DNA from 3 places in the Pseudoalteromonas sp. J010 genome. Region 2 is predicted to be linked to each of the others. Evidence: predicted binding sites of a transcription regulator. Region 2 holds the regulator's gene; each other region holds the start of a gene.

Region 1 (7,104 bases), on a different contig from region 2:
GAAGGTATAATAACCCCTAGCCTGCCCCATCAAAGCGACACCGGCAGCCGAGCCGATAGACAGCAAGCTTCCGCCGACACCAGCTGTAAGCGTGATAAGTAGCCAGTGGCCATGTGACATCTCAGGCTGCATGGACAAGACTGCAAACATAACTGGAATATTATCGATAACCGCAGAGATCACCCCAAGTAGAACATTGGCATACGTTGCTGACCATTCACCATACAGCATTTCTGACATCAAACTAAGGTAGCCCAGAAAACCTAACCCCCCCACACACATAACGATGCCATAGAAAAACAGTAAGGTATCCCACTCAGCCCGAGAAACCTTGCTAAAAACATCAAACGGAACAACACTACCGAGTTTTTCGAGACGCTCTTTGTCTCCTTCTCGCTGCGCCATCGCGCGTTTTCTTGCCAATGAACCTGGTAGCGTCATCCTTAAAAAGTAGCCAAAAAATTGCAGGTAACCTAATCCCATCATCATACCAAGCACAGGGGGTAGGTGTAATAAGCTATGAGCCAGTACGGCGGTTGCAACGGTTAATAAAAATAAGGTTAAGATCCTTAATGCACCACGCTTTAGTTCAACCCGCTCATAGACAGCACTCGGCTTTTTATCTGCCACAAAATAACTCATCACTAAAGCAGGAACGACGTAATTTACGAGTGAAGGAACAAACAGTACCAAAAATTCACTAAAGTGCACCATGCCTGCTTGCCATACCATGAGCGTGGTTATATCTCCAAAAGGGCTAAATGCGCCACCAGCATTGGCTGCAACTACAATGTTGATACAACTTAAGTTGATAAATTCTTTATCTCCTTCCGCTACTTTCATGACAACAGCACACATCAACAGTGCCGTCGTTAGGTTGTCAGCAATGGGCGAGATAAAAAATGATAAAAACCCAGTGATCCAAAATAGGTTTTTATAACTAAAACCCTTTTGGATCATCCACGCGCGTAACGCATCAAAAAGGCGCCGCTCCTCCAACGCATTAATATAAGTCATAGCAACGAGCAAAAAGAGCATTAGCTCAGCAAACTCAAGTAGATTATGTCGAAACGCATGCTCAGTCACGTCTGTCTGGCCTTGGTTTACATAATAAGCACCAATTAACAGCCAGATAACCCCCGCCGCAACCAACACAGGTTTAGACTTTCGCATATGGATTTTTTCTTCCAGCATGACCAAAGTGTAAGCCATGACAAAAATCACAATGCAGACGAAACCCAAAGTAGAGTTTGTGAGATCTAAGGAGCCTTGAGCAGCCAAGGATGGATACGGGATCAACAACATGACCCATGCGCAACAGAGTAAAAGTAATCCATTGATTTTCATTTTTTTGCCTATTGATGAATGCAGAGGGATGGCATTTCAACCAAACTCACTTTAGCATAGGTAAAAAATAATCAGCATTGGACAGAAGTCTAAGGCATGCCATGAACACACTAAATGGCTATACATCAGCGGCAGGAATTTATGCTCCAACTTTCAACGCAACAACAACAAAGATTACAGCAGGATTTGCGCGAGAAGGGATTTGCCCGAATTGAAAACATTCTCGAACAAACAGCAGCACAGCAATTACACCAATGCTTATCTGAGCTGGACTATCAACTGGCACTTTTCCACAATGGTGCAGCCAAATCAGTTAAAGACAGCGATATTTTAGCCTTGACGCCACAAGAACAACAGGCGCTACTTGAAGACATTCATCACTATGCGTCGCGTGGCGTAGGTTTTATGTATGGCCGTCACTCAGTCGATGCACATAGCCCTGAGTTGCTGCAAAGTCTGTATAAAGATTTAAATAGCGAGGTGGTGCAATCCTGCTTTTCACATATCTCAGAACAACAAATCGTGCGTACCTCAGCTCAAGCGACTCGATTTATCGCAGGTCAGTACTTAACACGCCACAATGACGTTGTAGAGGCCGAAGGACGAGTATATGCCTACGTCCTCAGCTTAAGCAAAAATTGGCACCCCGACTGGGGTGGACTACTGCAGTTTTTTGAAGCAGATGGCACACCAACTCATAGTTACGCCCCCAAGTTTAATTCTTTGGTGGTGTTTGATGTCAACAAAATTCACTCAGTAACTTACGTTGCGCCATTTGCAAAGTCTCCGCGCCTTTCTGTCACTGGGTGGTTTAGAACGATAGCCTGAGCTAATATTTTTCACTCAGTTTTTCAATTGCTAAAATCAGGGCAAGTCCGGCAATGGCAAGTAACACACAGGCCAGAGTATTTGGATCTTGCCCGTACAGCGTACTGTATTGCTGCGGCAAAATATTTGCTTGCGTCAAGGGCTTTTCAATACCGCTAGAATTAACATACGTGGTCAGCACTTGCTTCCAAGGCCATAGTAAATTCAGTGATCCGAGTAAAAATCCTGCCAATACCGAAAATGTGACTTGTTGATAATGGCTTAATAACCAACTCAACAGCCTCGAAAATGACATCAACCCAACAACACATCCCAGTAAAAAAAGGCCAACGAGTGTTATTTCAAGTTGATTTACAGCACTCAGTACATGTCCATACATGCCCAGCAATAACAAGATAAAACTACCCGAAATTCCAGGTAAAATCATTGCACAAATGGCGATGGCACCGGAAATAAAAAACATCCAGTGAGATGCTTGCGCTTCCGCTGGCGACAATGACGTAATGACAAAAGCAACCACAGCGCCAATTACACAGGCCGCAATATTTTTACCGTTCCAGCTCGAGACCTGTTTGGCTACGTAAATAAAAGAAGCGACAATAAGGCCAAAGAAAAATGACCATACCAGTATTTGGTGGTGCGCAAGCAAGTAAGTAATAACTTTAGCCAAAGATGCTGCACTGATAAGTAGCCCTGAAAACACCGCGACTAAAAAGCTACCATCGATATATTGCCATGTAGCTTTTATACCTTCACGGCGCAACAACCCTAATGCTTGCAAATTAACACTTTTTATTGCATTTAAAAAACGCGCATAGATACCAGTGATAAAGGCAATAGTGCCACCTGATACTCCGGGTACAACATCAGCAGCCCCCATCCCTGCCCCTTTTAAAAACATAAAGAGATAGTCTCGTTTGCTATCTTTGTATTGCACGCATACTCTCCATTTATTTTCTCTGTGCGGCAGTTTACCTTAAAACCATAAATAAAGGCGACTGCTAAAGCTTTTGCCAAGTAGGCCGATACTAAACCATGGAAAATCATGTACACGTATTATGCTAAGCAGAGCACTTTTTACATTATTAATTTCAATATCAGTAAGTTGCTTCGCAGCCGAACATATAGCCCCAGCACCGCTAACAGCGCTTTTTCAACAAGATGCACAGCGTTTTTATGAACCAGCGGGGTTACTGGAGCTAAACAGTGAAGAGGAAGTGTTTTACGTTTTTCATCAAGAGCACATGGCTTCGATGCGGGCAGGTATTGTCATTTTCCTGCCTGATATGCAAATGCCGCCACTTAATAACAGCGGGATCAGTTTCCTTGCTAAGCGCTTGAGTGATGATGGATATGATACGTATACTATCACGCCACCAGATTTGTCCCATGCTGCAAGTCTCTTAGATCAAGATATTGAAACACCAGAAGCTGAGCCAAAGCCGCAATCCGTTGAGCCAGTCTCAGAGATGAACCTAGACAACTATAAAGCCGCGTTAGTCAGTCGTTTTGAAGTGCTCTATAATACGTTATCAATGACACAAACAGAGAAGCTTGTCGTTGTTGCATTTGGCAATAGTGCTGGTGTGTTCGCAGAACATTTAGCAACCTTACCCAACCTTCGTATTGATGCTTACACCGTCGTTAGCCCCCAGCTGCCTAATGCTATGCGACAAAAGCACCTAGCATCAAACCTGTCTTTGATAAGCCCCGCTCTTTTGGATATTTACTACAGCTTTGATAACCCAATGGTAGTCGATAGCACCGCTGACAGAGTAAGGTGGGCAAGAAAAAATAGTAAGCTAGATTACCGCCAAAGAGAGCTATTTGGGGAAAAAACCGATCCGCTCCAGCACCAGCGCTTACGCAAGGAACTACTCGGTTTTTTACGGATACTTTAGCTTTTTTTAAGGTACTCGTAGGCAGACTGAATATCTTGGCTTTTCCGCTTAGCTACTTCCATCATATGAGTCGGCAGCCCCTGCGATACCAACTTATCCGGATGATGTTGTGACATCAGTTTGCGATACGCCTTTTTAATTTCACTCGCGCTTGCGCTTTCACCTAAGCCAAGCACAGCCAAGGCTTTTGAGCGTGTAAGCCCGCTCGGTTGCGGTGCTCCTTGGTGTCCATGATGCTGATGCTGTTGCTGTGACTTTCCAGCTTGTTGGGCACGACGAAACTCAAACTCAGCCTGGTAACGCTTTAGCAAAAACAAAAAATGCGTTTCAGCGAAACCTAAATATTTGCTGACTTGCTTTAGTAACGCTTTTTCAGCGTCTGATACATGACCATCACAAAATGCCATTTGGATTTGAATTTCTAAGAATAATTGCCTTAGATCATAGCGCCGAGCAAACGCTTCTTTAAAATCTGTTACTGCTTCTTTGATTGAAAAGTCACTGCTCTTTCCTGCGGTAAAAGCATGCTGCGCTTCTTTTCGGTCTTCTCCTTGCAACCCCATTTCGGTCATAAATGCTGATGCGGCTTGAATATGAATTTCACTGACACGGCCATTAGACTTAGCAATATGCCCCATAACAGCAAAACAGCTTGAAAAGAACAGAGCTTGTCGTTCGTGCAGCTCATCTCCTTTAATAAAGCCCTGAAAACCACCGACCTTATCAAAATCTTGACGTAAGCTTTTGTCAAACAAATGCCCGAGGTAAAAGCCTAGAATCGCGCCCAACCACCGACCAAACAAAAAACCAAACATGGTTCCTAATAATTTACCCCACATCGCTATATCCTAACTTTTTATTTATTGTGCTTAGTCGCTCAGGAGTACCAATATCGTCCCATTGACCAAGATACAGTTCTGTTGACACTCTATGCTCTGCAAGTGCACTGCGAAGTAGTGGCCCTAACTTGACAAAGCCACGCTCTAGCCCAGCAAAAAAACATTGATGGTAGATACCTATCCCAGAAAATGTATATTGCTCTTGGTTCAAAGGCTGGTGAGCGAGACAAAAGTCACCATTGGGGTTATGTGCTGGATTTTCCACTAACACAATATGTGCTTCACAATGTCCAGCGGCTGCTTTTCCAAGTTGCAGCTGTATAAGACTGCGCACATCATAATCGGTAAAAACATCGCCATTTATAACCACAAAGCGGTCGCTATCCTGGCACAGTAACGGTAGTGCTTGAATAATTCCTCCTGCGGTCTCAAGCCCTCCTTCTGGTTCATCACTGTAGGTAATATTTACCCCAAAGTGGCTACCATCACCAAAGTAGTGTTTAATCACCTCACCGTGCCATGCAAGGTTGATTACAACCTCGGTGATACCAGCTAACTTTAGTCGTTCAATGTGATGTTCGATGAGTGGCTTACCCGCTACTTTCAACATCGGTTTGGGCTGTGTCGCTGTAAGTGGCATCATCCGCTTACCACGACCTGCTGATAAAATAATTGCTTTCATATTCGCTTTATTTGGCGCTAAGTTTGACTTTTGCTTTAGGCATTATGTCATGCCTAATCCAGCTTGCAAGCCACTGAAATTCATCATACTTCTGAGCAGCTTCAAGAATATAATCGAGCGTTGGCAAAATATTATCTAGATACCCGCCTTTCCCATCTCGTTGCAATAGCCGCGTAAATATTCCCGCAGCCTTGAGGTGTCGCTGCAATCCAGTAAGATCAAAGTAATATTGATATCGACTAAAATCCATATCGGCTAACAGACCTGCGGCATGTAATTTATCAAAACTATATCGCTGCAACATTGCAAACTCATCTGTAGGCAATCGCGTGTAACAGTCTCTTAGTAAAGACACACTGTCATATGTAACAGGCCCTTGCACGGCATCTTGATAATCAATCAAATACCACTGTGACTGATGAAAAATAACATTACGACTGTGGAAGTCTCGGTGCATCGTCACTTGTGGCTGTTCGAGCATAACCTCAACCAACCTTGACTTGACGTTTTGCCATTGTATTTCTTGCTGCTCTGTCAGCGAACTTTTTAGCCACTTTGTCACCAGCCACTCATGAAATATTTCCAGCTCCATGGCAATAAAGTCAGCATCATAGGGTTTCATCCACTCACTGGTCGGCGTCTGAGCAATATTTGGTAGCAAATCTAGCAACGCTTGATAGTCATGCAATCGGGTGTGTGTATCTAGCCTGTCAGCAAGGTGAGTAGAGCCCAAGTCCTGTAGCAATACCAAACCGCACTGCTCATCCTGTGCAATAATACTTGGCAGATTTAGCCCTTGCTGTGTGAATACACTGTTTAATGCTACAAATGGGGTGTTATCCACTTTATCCACCGGACTTTCCATCAGCACCCATGACGCTTCTGTACCTTTTGCTACACGGTAATAGCGGCGAAAGCTAGCATCTGAGGTAATGGGTTCACAGCTGAATTGATGGGTTTGCAATGCTCGCTGTATAAATTCTACACGCTGATTTTGACTACTCATGGATTAACTATTACACCTTCTACTTGTAAATATTTAAATGCTACTGTATTTCCGACAGTTTTCATTTATCATGATGAGCTTATTATTAAATGCTCAGCTAATAGGTTATTAAATGCGCAAAATTTTGGGCTTAGCTGTATTGTCTGCTATTCACTCTACTGCTTTTGCTAATACGAACATTGTCGCGGCACAATGTAAAGACTATATGCAGCCAGAAAGCTGGAAGCCAATAGCCTCGCTGCCCAAAAACGCCATTGATATTGTTGCTGATGACTTGGAACTACAAGGTGCTGACAGCGCAGAGTTTTCAGGCAATGTCATTATTAATACCGAAACCATGAGCTTAGCAGCCAGACGTGCACTGATTGATAAAAAAGAAGGGCTACTAAGTGCTTCAGGCCCGCTCCTTTATCGCGACCAATTTACCAAAGTACATAGTAATGGTCTCTTCGCTGATTTAAATGCTAACACGGTCAGCTTGCTTGGTGCTGAATATGAGCT
Region 2 (7,104 bases):
AGAAAAGAGGCGTGGAGCGCACTCCTAAATATGGTCATAAATCAGATGCACACCACCAACAATGATATTTTGCGTCAAGGTGGCGTTTTTGCAATGGTTGGCCCGACTGGTGTAGGTAAGACAACGACAGTGGCAAAACTTGCAGCATTGGGCGCCCAAAAATACGGTGCAGATAAAGTTGCACTTATTACAACAGATACCTACAGAATTGGCGCTTACGAGCAACTAGCAACCTATGGTAGAATCATCGGCTGTCCAGTTAAGCAAGTAAAAGATGCAAATGAACTTGCAGAAGTGCTCTATCATTTACGCAATAAGCGTCTAGTATTAATAGACACGGCAGGAATGAGTCAAAGAGATTTGCGCTTAACTGAACAGTTAAATACACTTATGCGTAGCGCAAGAGTTGATATTAGAAGTTATTTAGTGTTAAGTGCGACATCACAAATGAACGTGTTGCAAGAAACGGTAAGACACTTCCAAAAAGTAAATTTAAGTGGCTGTATTTTCACAAAACTTGATGAAAGTCTAAGTTTAGGTGAGATTATTAGCATAGCGATTCAAAATCGCTTGCCAATAGGGTATCTTACCAACGGTCAGCGAGTGCCAGAGGACATTCGTGTAGCAAATGCTCAAAAGCTAGTAAAAAAGGCTGAGCAACTGTATTTAAAAAGAATAAAAGCACAGCACTCTCGGCGTGTACCTGTAGCGTCAGAGTCAGTAGGAATGTATGATTAACACAGTTTTAGATCAAGCAAGTGGCCTGCGTAGAATGAGTCAAAGTAGCAACCAGGGTGTAAAAGTCATAGCCGTGACCGGCGGCAAAGGGGGAGTGGGAAAAACCAATGTTTCGCTCAATACCGCTATTGCTATGGGTCAGCAAGGACAGCGTGTTCTTGTTTTAGATGCGGACTTAGGCTTGGCAAACTGTGATGTGATGCTAGGTCTAAGAGTCGAAAAGAATTTATCACATGTCTTATCAGGAGAGTGTGAACTAGATGAAATTCTAGTTGAAGGGCCTGCAGGTATAAAAATTGTACCAGCTACGTCAGGGTCTCAGAATATGGTTGAGCTCACTCCAGCAGAGCATGCTGGGTTAATAAGAGCTTTTAGTGAACTAAATACACAATTTGATGTGTTAATTGTTGACACTGCAGCCGGAATTTCGGATATGGTGTTGAGTTTTTCTCGTGCCGCTCAAGACGTACTCGTGGTAGTGTGTGATGAACCGACATCCATTACAGATGCCTACGCATTAATTAAAGTATTAAGTCGAGAACATGGAGTTTACCGCTTTAAAATAGTGGCCAATATGGTTCGTAGCATGCGTGAAGGTCAGGAACTTTTTGCTAAACTATCAAAAGTGACCGATCGTTTTCTTGACGTGGCTCTAGAGCTTGTCGCGACAGTACCGTTTGATGAAAATATGCGTAAGTCATCACGTCGACAAAGGGCTATCGTTGATTTATTTCCAAGCTCTCCTGCAGCTGTTGCTATTAAAGGCTTAGCTACGAGAGCGGCTAAGTGGCCAATTCCTCATCAGCCTTCTGGTCATTTAGAATTTTTTATTGAACAACTTGTAAACGGGTGATTATGGCTTCTCCGGTCAACAGAGCTGCGGGATATCAAACTTCTGACCATATTCATAAGGTGGTTGAAAGGCATGCTCCACTTGTCAAAAAAGTGGCGTGTCACCTAATCGCTCGACTTCCGGCAAGCGTGCAACTTGATGATTTGATCCAATCAGGAATGATAGGGTTAATTGAGGCAACAAAAAACTTTGACGCCAGTAAAGGTGCCAGTTTTGAAACTTTCGCGGGCATACGTATTCGAGGTGCGATGCTTGACGAAATTCGTCGTGGAGATTGGGCTCCCCGATCTGTCCACAAAAATAGCCGAATGGTTTCAGAGACTATATCTGAGCTCGAATCTCTCCTTGGTCGAGAACCAAAAGACACTGAAATCGCTGAAAAACTTGATATATCTCTAGATGAGTACCATCATATTTTACATGATGTAAATGCAAGCAAAGTAATAGGCATTGAGGATCTTGGGGTAGACGAAGATGTGATTACCCCTGCAAATAGCGATTTTGCGCTAGACAAACCGTTTAATAACGTTAAAAATGAACGTTTTAACGAGTCTTTAGTAAATGCGATAAAATCATTACCAGAAAGAGATGCCATGGTTTTGTCGCTTTATTATAACGATGAAATGAATTTAAAAGAGATTGGCGCCATTTTAGATGTCAGTGAATCTCGAGTAAGTCAAATTCACGGTCAGGCAATGATAAAGCTAAAAGCTAAAATCAATGACTGGATAAATTAGAGTACATAAAATAGTTGGGTTCGAACCTCACTGGAGGAAGTTTTGGATAAGAACATGAAGATTCTCGTGGTTGATGATTTCTCTACTATGAGAAGAATAATCAAAAACCTATTAAGAGATTTAGGCTTTACAAATGTTCAAGAAGCTGATGATGGTAGTACAGCACTTCCGATGCTACAAAATCAGGAGTTTGACTTTGTAGTAACTGATTGGAATATGCCAGGAATGCAAGGGATCGATTTATTGCGAGCAATACGAGCTGATGCAAAGTTGAAACATATTCCTGTGCTTATGGTAACCGCGGAAGCAAAAAAAGAGCAGATCGTTGCTGCAGCACAGGCTGGGGTTAATGGTTATATCGTGAAACCATTTACGGCAGGTACACTTAAAACCAAGCTTGAAAAAGTATTTGAGCGCTTAGGCTAACAGCAAGGGGAAATGGCCTATGTCTGTAAACGCTGCGCCTCAAATTACACTCGAGCAAGCTAAACAACTTGTAGAGCTATTAGAGCAAGGTGAACAAGAAAAAGCGGATCAGCTGATTTTAGAGGCTGCTAACAAAGAGCAATCCGAATTATTTSCAGAGGTTGGCAAGCTTACTCGTCAGTTACATGAGTCATTGAAAAACTTTGAGCTGGATACTCGCCTTGCAGACCTCACAACGGAGGCCATTCCTGACGCTAAACAGCGCCTCAACTACGTCATGGAAATGACGGAGAGCGCTGCAAACAAAACGATGGACGCTGTCGAAGAGAGCTTACCGTTGGCACAAAACCTTGCCGACGAACTAGCACAAATAAAGCCAACTTGGGATCGTTTAATGAGTAGAGATATTCAGCTCGGAGAATTCAAATCTCTGTGCCACGACCTAGATAGCTTTATGCAGACTTCGAAAACACGTACGGACGAGTTACAAGGTTTGATGACAAACGTGCTCATGGCACAAGATTATCAAGACTTAACTGGTCAGGTCATCCGCCGTGTCATTGAATTAGTTCGAGAAGTAGAAGATAGTCTCATTCATCTCCTTACTGTGTTTGGTTCAGCAGACGAAACACAGGCCGGTACTAAATCGAATGAAAATGAAATAAAAACAACAGAGACTATCAGTGATGAATTGTCTGGGCCTGAAGGTCCAATTATTGACGCTGAATCACGAGACGACGTGGTTTCTGGTCAAGACGAAGTCGATGACTTGCTATCTAGTTTAGGCTTCTAGTTGGAGAGTGTGTATGAGCTTTGAAGTCGATGAAGATATCTTGCAGGACTTTCTTGTTGAAGCAGGCGAAATATTAGAGCTTTTATCTGAGCAGCTTGTTGAGCTAGAAAACAACCCTGAAGATAAAGAACTTCTTAATGCGATTTTCCGTGGCTTCCATACTGTTAAAGGTGGAGCTGGATTCTTGGGCATGACGGAGCTGGTAGACGCTTGTCATGGTGCGGAAAACGTATTCGATGTGTTACGACAGGGACAACGAAAAGTAACTTCCGAATTGATGGATGTTATCTTACAGTCTTTGGATACAATCAATGAGATGTTTGCTTGTATCCAAAATCGTGAAGAGCCTGAAGCTGCTGATCCTGCGTTGCTTGAAACACTTCACAAACTCAGTCAACCAGCATCTGAGGACGAGGTAGTTGAAGAAGTCGCTTCAGCACCTGTTGCAGAAACTGAACCAGTACCTGAAGTTAGTGCAGATGATATTTTATTTGACGCCGATACTGACGGCGACGCCAGTTCTAGTATTGATGAGATAACTGAAGAAGAATTCGAAAATTTACTTGATGAGTTACATGGTTCAGGAAATGGTCCCGCTCCGACCAGTACAGAAAGCCCAGAAAGTGCACCACCAAGCAGTGATGATGGCGACATTACTGATGACGAATTTGACAATCTATTAGATGAGTTACACGGTGTCGGCAAATTTGGCGGGGCACCAAACAGTGAAGACCCTGTTCCTAAAGAAGCTCAAGCACCAGCGCAAGTCAGTGAGCAAGCAAATGCCAACGGTGGAGATGATGAGGAAATCACAGATGATGAGTTTGAAGCCTTATTAGACGAGTTACATGGAAAAGGCAGTGCGCCAAAAGCAACTGAAGAAGCGGTAACGCAAGCTCCAACGCCACCACCCAAACAGCCTGAAGCGAAAGCAGCTTCAAAACCGGCGGCTAAGCCCGCGGCTAAACCAGCTCCTAAAGCCGAAGCAAAACCTGCGCCTCAAAAAGAAGCTGAGCCTGCAAAGGCCGCAGCTCCTGCAGCTAAAAAGCCAGCTGCACAAGCAGAAACAACAGTACGTGTCGACACAAAACGTCTTGATGAAATCATGAATATGGTCGGTGAGTTGGTATTGGTACGCAACCGTTTGGTCAGTCTGGCGAATAACACAAATAGTGAGAGTATGGGTAAAGCCATATCAAATCTTGATGTGGTGACAGCTGACTTGCAAGGCGCTGTGATGAAAACTCGAATGCAACCCATCAAGAAAGTGTTCGGTCGCTTTCCTCGGGTTGTAAGAGACCTTGCTCGAAGCTTAAAAAAGGAAATCAATCTTGTTTTACAAGGTGAAGAAACTGATTTAGATAAAAACTTAGTTGAAGCGCTTGCGGATCCGTTGGTTCACTTGGTACGAAATTCTGTTGACCACGGAATTGAGATGCCAGATGTTCGAGAAGCGTCTGGTAAGCCAAGAATGGGCACCGTGACACTTTCAGCTTCTCAAGAAGGGGATCATATTCTACTGACCATTCGTGATGATGGTGCAGGTATGGATCCTGAAAAGTTGAAGAAAATTGCTATTAATAAAGGCGTGATCGATTCAGACCAAGCAAGCAGATTGTCGGATACCGAAGCGTACAATCTAATATTTGCCCCTGGCTTTTCAACAAAAGAGCAGATATCTGATATTTCAGGCCGCGGCGTCGGTATGGATGTCGTAAAGACTAAAATTACTCAACTTAATGGCTCTGTTAATATACAGTCTGAACTCGGAGTTGGCACTGTATTAGAAATCAAGGTTCCATTGACTCTGGCCATTTTACCTACCTTAATGGTTGTGGTTGGAGAGCAGACCTTCGCACTACCGCTCGCGGGAGTGAGCGAAATCTTCCACCTTGATTTGACTAAGACCAATGTAGTTGATGGACAGCTCACTATCATTGTTCGTGAAAAAGCCATACCACTGTTTTATCTCGAACATTGGCTGGTGAAGGGCGCAGACCGAAGCATGAGAAAAGCTGAGGGTCATGTTGTAATAGCTCAGATAGGGACTAAACAAGTGGGTTTTGTTGTTGACTCCCTTATCGGTCAGGAAGAGGTGGTGATAAAGCCCCTTGATGCCTTATTGCAAGGTACACCAGGTATGGCTGGGGCAACTATCACTTCTGATGGTGGCATTGCTTTAATCCTAGATGTACCTAACTTATTAAAACACTACGCTTAAGTTTTTAAGCGTAGTCAAATGCTAGAGCAGTTTGACTGCTCTGCTGTAGAGCAAAATAAAAGAGCGTTGCCAATGGCAGTTAAAGTATTAGTTGTTGATGACTCGAGCTTCTTTCGTCGCCGAGTCAGTGAAATCTTAGAAAAAGACAGTGAAATCAAAGTTATAGACTTTGCAGTTAATGGTAAAGAGGCGGTTGAAAAGGCCGCTTCGTTGCGTCCAGACGTGATTACAATGGACGTAGAAATGCCAGTACTCGATGGTATAAGCGCTGTAAAGCAAATAATGCAAGCGACGCCAACACCGATACTGATGTTTTCGTCGTTAACGCGGGAAGGCGCCAGTGCAACGTTAGACGCGCTTGATGCTGGTGCTGTAGACTTTTTGCCTAAAAAATTCGAAGACATTGCTAGAAACAGCGAAGAGGCGATAAAGTCATTACAGAACAAAGTGAAAGAGATTGGCCGACGTCGAGTGAGCCGATTTACACGGCCAAGTATTTCGACTTCGAATCGAACAATAGAGCCAAAGCCAGTCCGAAACGAGACATTAAGACCAGCAGTGCCTCAGCCAGATAGAAGCTTTCAAAGATCGGCAACCACTTCTTCACCGGCTGCCTCTGCCGCAAGAGCATCTGGGAAAAAATATAGTTTAGTAGCGATTGGCACTTCAACGGGTGGGCCTGTTGCGCTGCAAACAATTCTAACGCAAATACCTGCAAACTTCCCTCATCCGATCCTGCTTATCCAACACATGCCAGCCGCATTCACCCCTGCATTTGCAGCCAGGCTACATAGCCTGTGTAAGATTAAAGTGAAAGAAGCAGAGCATGGAGATAGACTCATGCCTGGAGTAGCCTATCTTGCTCCTGGTGGAAAGCAAATGATGGTTGAAAGTCGAGGTGGCAGTAAAACGTTAAAGGTTTTTGAAGATGACAGTCCGAGAATAACCTACAAACCTAGCGTTGATATCACCTTCGCAAGTGTCGCTAAAGCATATGGTGGTGACGCATTAGCTGTTGTGTTAACTGGTATGGGAGCTGATGGTAGAGATGGCGCTAGGATGTTAAAGCAGGTTGGAGCGACTATCTGGGCACAAGATGAAGCTACCTGTGTAGTGTATGGCATGCCGCAAGCGGTTGCGAGTGCGGGCCTAGCATCAGATAGTATTGCGTTACAAGACTTTGCGTCGAGAATTAACAAGGAAGCGGGTAATCAATAAGCCCACTGGCAAAGTTACGTTGCCGAAGCTTGCAATTATCGAACTTTTAAAACAAAAAATAACATTGAGTTTGTATAATAAAGGCCGCATTATGCGGCCGTTATGAGCGAAGGAATAT
Region 3 (7,104 bases), on a different contig from region 2:
CGCTAGGGTCAAACTTAGGCACTGCATGATAACCGATAGGGTCGGCTTCTGCTGGTTTATAGCCTTTTCCTTTTTGGGTCTTAACGTGAAGTAGCTGAGGTCCTTTTAAGTTGCGCATATTGCGCAGCGTATCTACTAGGGTATCTACGTCATGCCCGTCAATTGGACCAATGTAGTTAAAACCTAACTCTTCAAAGAAGGTGCCTGGGATTATCATACCCTTCAGGTGCTCTTCCATACGACCTGCTAGCTCTTTGACCGGGGGGACGCCAGACAGCAGTTTTTTACTGCCTTCACGAATATTGGTATAAAAACTTCCAGATAGAATTTTAGCGAAATGGTTATTCAGTGCACCTACATTCTCGGAGATCGACATCTCGTTGTCATTGAGAATAACGAGCATGTCAGGGTTGACATCACCTGCGTGGTTCATGGCTTCAAATGCCATTCCTGCGGTCATCGCGCCATCACCAATTACAGCGACGGTTTTACGCCCAATCCCTTCTTTTTCGGCGGCAATCGCCATACCAAGTGCAGCAGAAATAGAGGTGCTTGAGTGACCAACGCTAAAAGTATCGTATTCACTTTCTTCCCGATACGGGAAAGGGTGTAACCCGTCTTTTTGACGAATAGTGTGCATCCTCTCTCTTCTACCTGTCAGTAGTTTATGAGGATATGCTTGATGACCTACATCCCACACCAATCTATCATTTGGTGTGTTATATACATAATGCAAGGCCACGGTAAGCTCTACAGTGCCTAGGCCAGATGCAAAATGACCGCTACTTTGAGAGACTGAGTTCAGCAAATATTCGCGAAGCTCATCACTAAAGGCGGTTAACTTGTGCTGGGGTAATTGACGAAGCTGACTTGGCTCGTCAATTAACGCGAGTAAAGGATACTTGCTACTATCAAGTTTCATGTTATTTATCAGAGTCCTAAGTGAATCTCAGCGTAAGTTCGTTACGCAGCTCACTTCATAATTATTAAAATGCTTTACTAACTGGTCATAATATTATGTTAGCCAGTTTTTACAAAGTACTTGTGAACATTTTCTTAGCTTGGCGTATACAGGTTATACGCACACTTAATGTTCTCGATCTATGATGTATTTTGCTAAATCGGCAAGCACTTCTGTATCACCATCGATCGTTTCTAGCGCGTTGAGCGCCTCATGTATTAACTGTTCGGCTTTTTCTTTGGCCTGCGTTAAACCAAGTAATGCTGGATAAGTCGATTTATTATGTTCTACATCTGAGCCTTGAGGTTTGCCAAGTACAGCCGTATCGCCTTCGACATCTAGGATGTCATCCCGCACTTGGAATGCAAGTCCAATGGCTTGACCGTAAGTTCGCATTGCTTGACGCGTTTCATCAGTGAGGCGCTCTGGTTGTGTGCACAACATACCTAATTCAATTGCGCAACTTAAAAGCGCACCTGTTTTGAGCTTATGTATACGCTCAAGCTCTGTGAGTGTTACGGTGCGGTCGGTTGCGGCAATGTCTAGCGCTTGACCGCCCACCATCCCTTGTAATCCTGAAGCTTTTGCTAGGGCACTTATCATCTGTAACTGGGACTGTGGGCTGACGGTAAAGTTTGGTGTACTTAGCAGCTCAAAAGCTAGCGTCTGTAGCGCATCGCCCGCTAATATTGCGGTAGCTTCATCAAATTGAATATGGCACGTAGGTCGACCGCGCCTTAGCTCATCATCATCCATCGCTGGTAAATCGTCATGTACCAAAGAATAGCTGTGAATACACTCTATGGCCGCAGCTGCGTTATCGAGATCTGCTGCTGCTGCACCAAAGAGTTCTCCGGTACAGTAGACTAGAAAAGGCCGTAAACGCTTGCCACCATTTTCTACGCTGTAGCGAGTTGCCGCTAAGACATTTTCTTCTGTGTCTAGCAGGTTATCAAAGCTGCGTAATAGCTTGGTTTCTACCCGCGTTTTAGCATGCTGTAGTTGTTCTTTTAATTTTGCTGACATTAGGCTTCGTTATCAAATGGCTGTAATTGCGCTTGCTCACCTTCGCCCATCAAAATTGCGACTTGTTGCTCAGCTTGCTGAAGTTTTTGGTTCGATGCTTTGGCAAGTTTTATTCCACGCTCAAATTGCTTGAGGGCTTGATCTAGCGCTAAACTGCCGTTTTCCATCTCTGCTACGATTTGTTCTAACTCTTGCATTGCTTCTTCAAAGCTTAAGTTATCAGGTTTTTTTACTGCCATATGTCACGTTGACTCGAAAAGTAAAAGTGACGCAATTTTAGGGGGATTGAGGGCTAAGGTCAAAAAATCCAGCGAGTTTTTGATAACGGAGCGTATCAGCTTTGCAAGATCTGCTATAAACTCGCATTTTAAACACTTTTTAATATAATAGTGTTAAGTTGTAGAAAAACTTGCCGATAACTCAAACAACAATAACTGCGTGATTTATCACAAATAACTTCCCTCGGAGGACATGTGGATTTAGCAACGGTAATAGGGATCCTGGGTGCCATAGGTCTGATTGTAATGTCTATGGTATTAAGTAGTGATGGCCAGATCGCTATGTTCTATAACACGCCGTCCGTCGTTATCGTATTTGGTGGTTCAATCTTCATTGTATTGTCTAACTTTACACTTGGACAATTTTTCGGGATTGGGAAAGTGGCCGGAAAGGCCTTCATGTTTAAAATTGAAACACCTGAAGAACTGATTGAAAAAGCGGTAGAACTTGCTGATTCAGCGCGTAAAGGCGGCTTTCTTGCGCTTGAAGAAGCTGAAATTCCAAATCAATTTATGCGCAAAGGCGTGGATATGCTCGTTGATGGTCATGATGCTGATGTTGTGAGAGCCACCTTGCAAAAAGACATTGCACTTACCTCATCTCGCCATGAACTTGGCGCTGGCCTGTTCAAATCGCTTGCCGATATAGCCCCTGCAATGGGGATGATAGGTACACTTATCGGCTTAGTAGCCATGTTATCAAATATGGATGACCCGAAAGCGATAGGGCCAGCGATGGCTGTTGCACTTTTAACAACGCTGTATGGTGCATTCTTAGCGAATGTAGTGGCTATTCCAATACAGGTAAAACTCGAATTACGTAAAGACGAAGAGGAGCGTAATCAACGGTTAATACTTGATGCTATCTTAGGCATTCAAGATGGCCAAAACCCTAAAGTTATCGAAGGCATTTTGAAAAACTATCTACCTGAGTCAAAACGTGGTTCAGAAGCTGAGGAATAATCATGTCTGATGAGAACGAATGTAAATGTCCCCCGCCAGGTTTGCCCGCTTGGATGGGAACATTTGCTGACTTGATGTCACTGCTCATGTGCTTCTTTGTATTACTGCTCGCCTTTTCCGAGATGGATGTACTCAAATTTAAACAAATTGCAGGCTCTATGAAGTTTGCATTCGGCGTGCAAAATAAAATTGAAGTCAAAGATATACCTAAAGGTACGAGTGTGATTGCAATGGAATTCACACCAGGAAAACCAGAGCCTACCCCAATTGAAACAATCCAGCAGCAAACCGTCGAAATGACACAACAAATGCTTGAGTTCCAAGCTGGAGACGAAGCGTCTGCGGGGGGAAGGCAGGAGCAGCGTGGTAATAAGCGCGGTGGTGAATCAGCCAGTACAGCGCAAGAAATGGCATCGACTCAAGCAATTGCTTCAGCAGAGCAAGAGCAGGTAAATGAGTTAGTCAAAAAAATAGCGCAGCAACTTGAAAAGCAAATCATGGACGGTGCTATCGAACTAGAGTCTTTAGGACAACAAATCATCATTCGCATTCAAGAGAATGGCTCTTTCCCTGCGGGTAGTGCATTTTTGCAGCCTAAATTTGAGCCTGTAATTGAAGAAATAGCAGAGCTGTTAAAGGATGTGCCAGGAGAGATCACGGTATCGGGTCACACTGACGATTTTAGGGTAACGAATGAGCTATACTCTAACAATTGGGATCTGTCAGCAACTCGGGCCGTAGCCGTGGCGACTGTAATGGAAAAAGTACGAGGCTTTGATAAAAATAGAATGTTAGTCGTAGGACATGCCGATACCAGACCGCTAGTACCGAATGATAGTGACCTCGATAGACGCCGCAATAGGCGCGTTGAAATCTCTATTTTACAGGGAAAACCAAAAGAGTCTGATCCCATTGGAGTGAGGGAAAATTAGTGAGAGTTTGTTGCCAAATTACAGGGAATTCGCTATTGTTCCTGCTGGTTCTACTTAAAGGAGAAATAGAATGATTCTAGTAAAAAAACCTCAAAACTTTAGACTCCCTGGCGATAATGGCGCAGGTGGTGATGAGAATTCTCGTCCATGGGGCTGGGGTTTCAGACCAACTCGCTAGTTAATAAAGCACATAAAACATAACAAGAGGGAGGCTACAATAAAGCGTCCCTTTTTGTTTTATTGAGTATCAGTTTGTATAAGTTGCTTATTTGGAAGCAAATGTTTATCGCTATTTTACTTATTAAATAGAGTTCGTATTCGGTTAACTTAGCATTACAGTTCGTTGCTTTTTATCCGTGAATTCGCTATTGTTCCGTTTGGTTCTACTTAAAGGAGAAATAGAATGATTTCAATAAAAAAACCTCAAAATTATAGATTGCCAGGTGGTAACGGCGATGGTGGTGACGCCGATGATGGTTCTGTAGAAAAGAAGCCAGAGTAGCGTTTAGCTATGTTAGAAGCTTGGGAACCTATTCGTATATTTTTTGCACATAACAGTGTGTGGATTGCTTTGCTTTCTGTTTTTCTTTGCTTTGTGTTAAAAGATAAAAAGGCGCTTAGATATTCACTACTTGTTGCGATTTTTTATATTGTGGGTACGTTCTCGAGCGACTTTGTTCGCTCTATTGATGAGCACCAAGTCATCCGTTACGTATACTGGGCCTTGAATGACATCCTATTTATGGGGATTGTTGCGTATTGGGCTGTAAAAGATAAAATGTATATGTGGCAGAGTATATTAGCCCAGCTCGTTGTTTTACCCGCGCCTATTTTACAACTGTTTAGATTAACTGATTACCATTTAATGGATTTGAGTTATTCAACTTATTTATACGCAACTATCATACCCATCACCAATATGGTGACTTTGTGTTTGGCTTTTGCTCCAATAATTATGTTTTGGAAGCTTCATGACATTAGCGATGATATGGAAAAAGCAGGAGCTAGCCGATAGTGTTCGGCCAGCTATTGAAAAATACTCACCCCAAACTAGGAATAAGGCCAGCCATTTGCATTAGCTGAGAGGTGATGATCATCACACCGAAAATTGCGGCAAGTCCTAGTCCAAGCGTACCACCTTTAACCTGATATCCGTCATTACCTCTAACTTTTCTCTGTTTCCATACCATAGCAACTGGTAGAAATACCGCCAATACCACAAGCGCAATGGCTGCGTAACCAAGTGCCATGATAAACCCTTCAGGATAAAATAGTGCAAACCCAAGCGGTGGTAAAAACGTAATAAATGCCGTTTTAATGCGGTCTTTCTTGGTATCTTTTCGTTTTAACGCATCCGCAAAAAAGTCAAATAAGCCCAAGCTGACACCTAAAAATGACGTTGCGAGTGCAAGGTCGGCAAACACAGTGACAAATACCTGAACGTTGTCGTTGTGTGCTATCGATGAAATACTGGCTACAAACCCCGGTAGTCCATCACTTGCCATTAAGCTTGCTTGTCCCATGACTCCCTGACTTAATAACTGCCAAAATACATAGATAATAAGTGGCAAAGATGCACCAAACATCATTACTTTTCGCAATTGATGAATATCTACACCCACATATTTGACGATAGATGGGATCGAGCCATGAAATCCAAATGAAGTGAAAATCACTGGGATTGCGGCAATAATTAGACCTTGTTCAATTGGCATGTCAATTAGGTGCTGCCCGTGCACATAAGGGGTAAGAATAAAAAATAAGCCTGCCAATACGATGACTTTAATTGAAAACAGTAGCTGATTGAGTTTATCGACGGTGCTGGTACCTAAAGTAACTATTGTGGCAATAATTACAGCCAGTAATACAGAGCCTAATTGTGGGGTGATCTCCTCACCAAGTACGCCAACTAGTTTTGTTTGAAGTTGTGCGCCTCCCCCTGCAATATAGGCTGCACACAAAGCGTAGAACAAAAACACCATTGAGAAGTTAGCGACATATTGACCTGTTTTACCAAGTAGGCTTTTTGCCAGTGTGTTTAATGTCGCGTCTTGGTCTGCATATTGATGCACCTCAAGCATGAGTAATGCGGTATATGTCATGAGTAACCAAGTTATCATTAACAATACGATAGCGGTAGAAAACCCTAGCCCTGCTGATGCAATAGGAAGTGCTAGCATGCCCGCACCAATGGTGGTGCCAGCGACAATTAGCATGCTACCCAAAGTTTTATTCTTAAGCACGTTTAGCCTCTCATTATTATTATCTGGTGAGGCAAGATATAACGAATAGCATGGAAATGAAACCGTTTTGCTGTTAATGGTGATAAGAACTGAAATGACTGACTGTATGGGTCTGACTTGTAAAATGATAAGGAGATAGTCGCTGCAAGCATTGAGTTGCAGCGACAGAGGCTAATTTATTTTACCTCTTTTCCTGCAGCTTGCTGATCTGCATGGTAGCTTGAGCGTACAAATGGACCACAGGCGGCATGACTAAAACCAATCTCATCAGCATAAGCTTTTAAACCGTCAAACTCTGCTGGCGGGACATAACGCTTTACTGGTAAGTGGTGTTTTGATGGCTGTAGATATTGGCCTACCGTCAACATGTCTACATTATGCTCGCGTAAGTCTCTTAATACTTCCTCTATCTCAGAGATTTCCTCGCCAAGTCCAACCATGAGTCCAGATTTTGTTCTCACTTCAGGGTGAGCTTCTTTGAAGCGGCGTAGCAATTCTAATGACCACTTATAATCGGCGCCAGGACGCGCTAATTTATATAGCCTTGGAGCAGTTTCAAGGTTGTGGTTGAAGACATCTGGCGGTGTTTCACTTAAAATTTCTAGTGCTCTGTCCATACGACCCCGAAAGTCTGGCACCAGAATTTCGATTGTAATACCTGGATTATGCTTACGGATCTCACGTATACAGTCGGCAAAGTG

The links. Region 2 encodes FliA, which starts transcription of late flagellar genes. Its sites were predicted from a motif close to CTAAAGNTNNNNNNNNNNNNGCCGATA; they were not measured.
Region 1: EAG18_RS06615 (DUF3530 family protein) is a predicted target of FliA. The motif match lies at 3,177-3,203, and genes of this name have one in related genera.
Region 3: pomA (flagellar motor protein PomA) is a predicted target of FliA. The motif match lies at 2,379-2,405, and genes of this name have one in related genera.

What each region holds. Positions count from the first base shown of each region.
Region 1 covers NZ_RDBW01000010.1:39,131-46,234, reverse strand. The annotation lists gene nhaD (sodium:proton antiporter NhaD) at 1-1,347, opposite strand, end outside; gene EAG18_RS06625 (2OG-Fe(II) oxygenase family protein) at 1,489-2,175, shown strand; gene EAG18_RS06620 (DUF368 domain-containing protein) at 2,177-3,112, opposite strand; gene EAG18_RS06615 (DUF3530 family protein) at 3,234-4,076, shown strand; gene djlA (co-chaperone DjlA) at 4,073-4,915, opposite strand; gene murU (N-acetylmuramate alpha-1-phosphate uridylyltransferase MurU) at 4,905-5,597, opposite strand; gene EAG18_RS06600 (phosphotransferase) at 5,605-6,603, opposite strand; gene lptD (LPS assembly protein LptD) at 6,716-7,104, shown strand, end outside.
Region 2 covers NZ_RDBW01000013.1:27,524-34,627, reverse strand. The annotation lists gene flhF (flagellar biosynthesis protein FlhF) at 1-738, shown strand, start outside; gene EAG18_RS08735 (MinD/ParA family protein) at 731-1,591, shown strand; gene EAG18_RS08730 (RNA polymerase sigma factor FliA) at 1,594-2,328, shown strand; gene cheY (chemotaxis response regulator CheY) at 2,371-2,754, shown strand; gene EAG18_RS08720 (protein phosphatase CheZ) at 2,774-3,547, shown strand; gene EAG18_RS08715 (chemotaxis protein CheA) at 3,561-5,768, shown strand; gene EAG18_RS08710 (chemotaxis response regulator protein-glutamate methylesterase) at 5,841-6,986, shown strand.
Region 3 covers NZ_RDBW01000003.1:60,209-67,312, reverse strand. The annotation lists gene dxs (1-deoxy-D-xylulose-5-phosphate synthase) at 1-922, opposite strand, end outside; gene ispA ((2E,6E)-farnesyl diphosphate synthase) at 1,088-1,987, opposite strand; gene xseB (exodeoxyribonuclease VII small subunit) at 1,987-2,226, opposite strand; gene pomA (flagellar motor protein PomA) at 2,461-3,228, shown strand; gene EAG18_RS02810 (flagellar motor protein MotB) at 3,231-4,160, shown strand; gene EAG18_RS02805 (hypothetical protein) at 4,672-5,175, shown strand; gene EAG18_RS02800 (aromatic amino acid transport family protein) at 5,201-6,403, opposite strand; gene lipA (lipoyl synthase) at 6,580-7,104, opposite strand, start outside.